3 regions of the Shimazuella sp. NTD247 genome follow, and region 2 is predicted to be linked to each of the others. Evidence: riboswitches for the same ligand, from Rfam matches in the RefSeq annotation. Region 2 holds a riboswitch; each other region holds the start of a gene.

Region 1 (2,204 bases), on a different contig from region 2:
TTTTATCTAAGCGACGGGCGATAAAATCGCCTATCCATTGAACCAACTGAACCAATACAACCAATAAAATACCACAGGCGAACATCATCTTTTCGTCAAACATTTGGAACCCATAGCGAAGGGCAAGGTCACCCAAGCCTCCCCCGCCAACCATACCAGCCATCGCTGAATAACTGATCAGACTGACACAAGAAACGGTTAAACCAGAGACAATCGCGGGCATTGCTTCTGGAAGAAAAACACGCCATACGATCGTAAAAGGACTTGCTCCCATTGCTTCTGCTGCTTCTACCACACCTCGGTCGATCTCTCGAATTGCTGTCTCCACCATTCTTGCGAAAAATGGTGCAGCGCCAGCGATTAATGGAATCGTAGCTGCAGTCGTTCCAAGCGAAGTTCCCAAAATCCATTTGGTAACTGGAAATAAGAATAAGATCAAGACAATAAAGGGAACTGCGCGAAAAACGTTTACGACAAATCCTAATGCTTTTTGTATCCAAGGAACTTCCCAAAACTGCCCTCTATCCGTAATTACCAATAAAATGCCTAATGGAACACCGATCAATGCAGAAAAAAATGTAGAAATTGCTACCATCAATAATGTTTCCTGTGTTCCTTGCAAAATAAGTGACCAATCAAGACTAGGAGACAATTCGCTTCCCTCCTTTTTCTTCTGTCAAACCAAGAAAAGTTTTGGTGACCTGATGTTTTGGATCTTGAAATACATTTGTTACTAAACCACTTTCTACAACACTGCCAGACTCAAGAACAGCCACATGAGAGCATACTTTTTTTACAACAGACATCTCATGGGTAATAAACACAAAAGTGATCCCTGTTTCTCGATTGATCTCTTGAATTAATTGAAGAATGGAATCTGTTGTTGCTGGATCCAGAGCAGATGTTGCTTCATCACACAAAACAATCTCAGGATGATTCGCTAATGCTCTTGCAATTCCTACTCGTTGTTTTTGTCCGCCGCTCAATTGTGATGGATAGCTGTTTCTTTTTTCAGTCAAGCCCACACGTTCGAGCAATTCTTCCACACGTACCTTTATCTCTGATTTCTTCTTCCCTACAATCTGCAGTGGGAAAGCAATATTGTCAAAGACAGTACGCGAAGTGAGCAGATTAAAATGCTGGAAAATCATCCCGATTTTGCTTCTTAGCTGCCTGAGCTCAACCTTACTCAACTCAGCTATATTTTTATCACGTATGAAAACTTCGCCTTCCGTCGGCTGTTCTAAACCATTTATCATTCGCAGCAAGGTACTCTTTCCTGCTCCGCTATGACCTATAATCCCAAGCATTTCTCCTGCCTGTATGGATACAGACACACGCTCAAGTGCTGTCACTTCAGCAAATCGCTTGGAGACGTTTTGCAACTGGATCAAACTCAATTTCAAAGCACCTCCTAAAGTAAACTTGCCAGTTGGCAAGTCGTTAAGACGTAGCCAGAGGCTTAGTTGCCCTTATGTGGATAAGATAAAATTTTACTATCTTATCCACTAAAATAACAAAAACCCTTTCTGCACAATGATGCAAAAAGGGATATCTTCAAATATCGCCTTCTCTCATCTGTCAGAAACAAAATTCTGTAGGAATTGGCACCTTTCCTCATAAGGATGGTTGCCGAGGTATCACAGGGCCTGTCCCTCCACCTCTCTGGATAAGAGAAATCCATATCAAGTTAATGATATTATACTTTATAAAAATATAAAAATCAAGATGAAACTATAGAAATCGAATAATGTCTCGCTGCTGGAATATCTCAGGAACGGTTGCATGCTGATAAAAATGAGCAAATACTTGCTTTGTCGTCTCCACACCATGCCACTCGTTACTCAATGGATCTTTTCCATCAGCTTGAAATCCAAATATTTTTGTATACCATGGTTTGCTTTGTTCAGGCTGTACTTCCCCCAAGATATAATGGTAATGATGCTTATCATCGACTTGATGATACTCAATAAACTGTACTTGCTCATTTCCAAAGCACTGGATATAACTTCCTGTTTCTGTATCTTCTAAAATACAAAATTTATGGGCATCCCCATTGAGCATTTCAAGACGATGTAAAACAACTTCCAATGACGGATCAAGTATTGCTTCAGCCCCACTCTCTATGTCAAACACAAACTTCATTCGATCCCTCCTTATGTAAGTAATATACAATATATTTTATCGAAATTTATGAAAATTTG
Region 2 (2,204 bases):
AGGTTATCTATTAAAGGTGATTTTTCATCTGAGTAATCCAGTTTTTATGATTGTTTTGATTTTCATTATGATTGCTGTAGCAACACAAAATGCAAGCAGACATGGAAAATACTTATCTCATTCTCGGATGAGAGTATTGTTTGCTATTTCGCTTACAGAATTGCTCACACAGGGAGTATTGATCGGATTTAAAATCACACAACCAACACCGCAATATATTATTCCTACCAGTGGAATTATTGTGGGAAGTGCTATGATGAACGCTTCTTTGTTTTTAGATCGGTTTCAATCCGAAGTAAAAGCAAACAAACAAGAGATATTAACGATATTGTCGCTTGGCGGCACACCGAAACAGGCTGTATTTCCGTATTTAAAAACTGCTATTCGAGCAAGTCTAATTCCTGTTATTGATAATACCAAAACAATGGGATTGGTACAGCTTCCTGGTATGATGACGGGTTTAATTATTGCTGGAACAGATCCGATGCAAGCTGTTCGTTATCAATTAATTATTGTGTTTGCGCTATTATCGTCAGCTGTATTAACGAGTATTATTTTAGGATTAATCAGCTATAAAGCTTTATTTAACGAATATCATCAACTTCGTATGTAATTGACAGGTTTATTTGACTTCTTGTGATTGGTCATATATCCTTAAGTTAGCTAGAGCAAATTCGAATCAAATGAAAATGATATTTCTCTTATCGAGAGCGGCGGAGGGACTGGCCCGATGAAGCCCGGCAACCAATTGATCTTAAAAGATTAATATGGTGCCAATTCCTGCAGGAAAGATATTTCCTGATAGATGAGAGAAGGCGCTATGGATAAATCCGGCCTCTTCTCTTTAAGGGAAGAGGCTTTTTGCTGTGGATAACAGGACAAATAGACAAAAAATGCCTAGTAATTTTTTCAGGGGAGTGGTTTGGATGAGAGTGGAAACCTTATTACTGCATAATGGCAATGAACTGGATCAACAGACAGGAGCTTCGAGTATTCCTATTTATCAAGCATCTACATTTCATCAGTTTGATGTCGATAATCCAGGTAAGTATGACTATACACGAAGTGGCAATCCCACTCGTCAAGCATTGGAAGATACGATAGCGAAGCTAGAAGGTGGTTGTTGTGGCTTTGCTTTTTCTTCTGGAATGGCTGCCATCTCTACGGTTTTGTTATTACTTTCGAAAGGTGATCATATCATTGTATCTCAAGATGTGTATGGTGGAACGTATCGTGTTTTGACACAAGTTCTCAATCGATTTGGGATAGAGTGTACATTTGTAGATACAACCAATCCGAATGCTATTACAGATGAGATTCAAATCAATACAAAAGCAATATATATTGAAACTCCATCCAATCCCACTTTGAAAGTAACAGATCTGCATCAAGTAGCGGAAATAGCAAAAGAATACCAGTTATTGTCTATCGTAGATAATACATTTTTAACCCCTTATTACCAGCGTCCGCTTTCCTTTGGCTTTGATATTGTTGTGCATAGTGCTACCAAATTTTTGGGAGGGCACAGTGATGTGATTGCAGGACTAGTGGTAGTAAGAGAATCTGAATTGGCTGAACGTGTGAAACTATTGCAAAATGCAATTGGTGCAGTCCTAGGTGTTCAAGATTCATGGCTTATCTTAAGAGGTATAAAAACACTACAAGCAAGGCTGGAGCTATCTACTAAAAATGCTGAGATTTTAGCGAAATGGCTACAAGAGCAAAAGGAAGTTGAAAAAGTTTACTATACAGCTTTACCAGAACACGTTGGTCATCATATTCAGTGTAAACAATCAAGCGGTCATGGTGCTGTATTATCTTTTGATGTTGGAAGTGTTCAAAGGGCAAAGCAACTACTCCAAAAAATTCGCTTACCCTTGGTGGCAGTTAGTTTAGGGTCAGTTGAAAGTATTCTTTCTTATCCAGCTATGATGTCTCATGCTGCCATGCCTCCGAAAGTAAGAGAAAAACATGGGATAACGGATGGATTATTGCGTTTTTCTGTTGGATTAGAAAACGTAGATGATTTAATAACTGATTTATCCCAAGCATTGAATACGAAAATAACTTATGCAGTCGCTCGATAGCAAAAGAAAACCCGAAATTCAGGGTTTTCTTTTGCTATCGATGAGATAAATGTGATATATTCACTAAATACATGAGGTGATAGGGAATGAATTCAGCAGAACAAATAGAGTCACTCT
Region 3 (2,204 bases), on a different contig from region 2:
CACTTCTATCACAACAAATCAACTGAATTCTTTGCAGCTTCAACAAACCGAAAGATTACTAATCCGTACGAATCTGTGGAAAGACAGAACGTCATTCCCAGATTTCTGCTCAGACATTGCTCCCGATGTCCCATTATTTTTAAAGCAAAAAGGCGTAAAATTGCTTGGGATTGATTTACCTTCTGTCGACCAGTATGATAGTGAAACTTTACCTATTCATCATGCACTGCATCAACATGGAATTCATATTTTGGAGCGGGTAGTATTGGATCACATCCAACCTGGCATATATGAATTAGCGGCTCTTCCATTATTGATCAATGAAGGAGATGCTAGTCCTGTCCGAGCAATCCTCCGACAACCACAAACTCAATTCTCTTTGGTTACTCAAAAAAACCCCTAGCTCTTATCATATAGGGGTCTTTTGCTATTCTCCATCGAAAACTTATGTATCTTTTATAGCTGTTATCTTTTGTTTGCTCAATCCATTGATCAGGGGACACAGATTCTTTCATGAAAAATACGGTATAAAGATAAAAACATAATATCCGATCGAAACTGTCCTCGACTCACTCCTTTTTCTAAAATCTCAACTCTTCTTTAAGAAAGAATAGATGGGTTCTTTTTAATAGATTAAAATATTTATGTCGCTTTAAGATATTATTCTATGTAAATTAAACTTTCGGAAAGAAATATCATTCTTATCCAGAGAGGCGGAAGGAATTGGCCTGATGAAGCCTCGGCAACAGGTTTATGATAAACACTGTGCCAAATCCAACAAGGTTCTGCTTGAAAGATAAGAAGAGGAAATCGAATTTAAACCTCTTGGTCTTTTCAGGACAAGGGGGTTACTTCATACATATGAAGTAACATCGAAACTCATGAAGCAACGAGTCTTGTTTGGAATTATTAAAATAATAAAATTTGTGGGGGTAAATTTTTTATGTCTGTAAAAGAAACACAAAAACTAATCGCACAAATCCCGAAACATATTCGTGAACAATACGGATACTATCGGAATTTTTCTGATGAAATTTTTTCCAAAGGTGTTCTATCAGCGAAAGACAAAGAAATAATCGCCATTGCAGTAGCACATGTTACCAAGTGCGTGTACTGCATTCGTTTTCATACTCAAAAAGCAAAAAAATTAGGATTGTCCATCGAGGAATTATTAGAGGCTGTTACTATAACTGGAGCAATTGAGGCCGATAATGTCATTACATTTTATCAATCCAATCACAAACTCGATACTTATTTTCCAAATCATGCTGAGAAACATCTTGCCTTTATTGATCAGGCTTCCAAAGAAGGCGTGTTAAGTCAAAAAACGAGATTATTAACCATTGTTGCTGTTACACACGCATTACCAAATGTAATTGTTCAACAAAAAGCTCTGCAACATGCACTGGATAACGACATATCAGAAGAAGAAATTCAAGATGCTATTTTAGTAACGGCTGCGATGAAAACAGGTGGAGCAGTTTCTCATGCTGCCGAATTAGTCAGTGAATACAATGAGTAAACAGAAGTTATCTTTGACAAATCAATCTTATTTGATGTGGATTATTCCTGTGCTGTTTCTTATATGCTAGGAATTTTTTGGAAGGGCTGATGACAATATGGAGTAGTAAAAATAGATCAACATGCAATCGATGTACAACAAGACCTGACAGATACTTTCTTTAAACTAAAAGTGCTGCCGAAAAATGTAAATATTAACTCATCTATCAATAAAACCCCAAACTCGCTTCCTGACAGTGTAAAATAAAAACGAAGGAGAACATCTGTCCTTCGTTTTTATTTTTGTTTCATTTAAAACTATTTTCTAACAACAAAAAGACACCGATTTTTGATCGGTGTCTTTTTTTATTTCAATATTTGCTGGTAAACATAATAGTTTAGCCAATTGCTAAAAAGAAGGTTAGCGTGCGCCCTCCACAAATGAACGGGCAGATGTTTGGGATCATCTTCCGGGAAATAGTTTTCTGGGAGATCAATGTGGATATCTTTTTTTGTATCTCGTATATACTCTTCTCGCAAAGTAAGTAAATCATATTCCGAGTGGCCAGTAACGAATACTTGCTTCTTATCCGTACTTGCTATGAGATATATTCCTGCTTCATCTGACTCTGATAATATTTCTAGATTCGGGATTTTCTCTATATCCCCACTCCGAATGTCCGTATAACGAGAATGCGGAGCAT

Evidence for each region. A riboswitch is a leader RNA that binds a small molecule or an ion and turns the genes downstream of it on or off. The one in region 2 is predicted to bind S-adenosylmethionine.
Region 1: linked by a shared signal. The riboswitch ahead of AC5WOC_RS12055 (methionine ABC transporter ATP-binding protein) and the one ahead of AC5WOC_RS01990 (aminotransferase class I/II-fold pyridoxal phosphate-dependent enzyme) in region 2 are both predicted to bind S-adenosylmethionine.
Region 3: linked by a shared signal. The riboswitch ahead of AC5WOC_RS04520 (carboxymuconolactone decarboxylase family protein) and the one ahead of AC5WOC_RS01990 (aminotransferase class I/II-fold pyridoxal phosphate-dependent enzyme) in region 2 are both predicted to bind S-adenosylmethionine.

Annotation. Positions count from the first base shown of each region.
Region 1 is NZ_JCAJZU010000004.1:255,604-257,807, reverse strand. It holds gene AC5WOC_RS12060 (methionine ABC transporter permease) at 1-652, opposite strand, end outside; partial or broken gene AC5WOC_RS12055 (methionine ABC transporter ATP-binding protein) at 684-1,394, opposite strand; SAM riboswitch class I at 1,572-1,676, opposite strand; gene AC5WOC_RS12050 (VOC family protein) at 1,735-2,145, opposite strand.
Region 2 is NZ_JCAJZU010000001.1:423,270-425,473, forward strand. It holds gene AC5WOC_RS01985 (ABC transporter permease) at 1-613, shown strand, start outside; SAM riboswitch class I at 699-812, shown strand; gene AC5WOC_RS01990 (aminotransferase class I/II-fold pyridoxal phosphate-dependent enzyme) at 927-2,087, shown strand; gene AC5WOC_RS01995 (SgcJ/EcaC family oxidoreductase) at 2,174-2,204, shown strand, end outside.
Region 3 is NZ_JCAJZU010000002.1:46,196-48,399, forward strand. It holds gene kynB (arylformamidase) at 1-403, shown strand, start outside; SAM riboswitch class I at 699-803, shown strand; gene AC5WOC_RS04520 (carboxymuconolactone decarboxylase family protein) at 944-1,522, shown strand; gene metA (homoserine O-acetyltransferase MetA) at 1,867-2,204, opposite strand, start outside.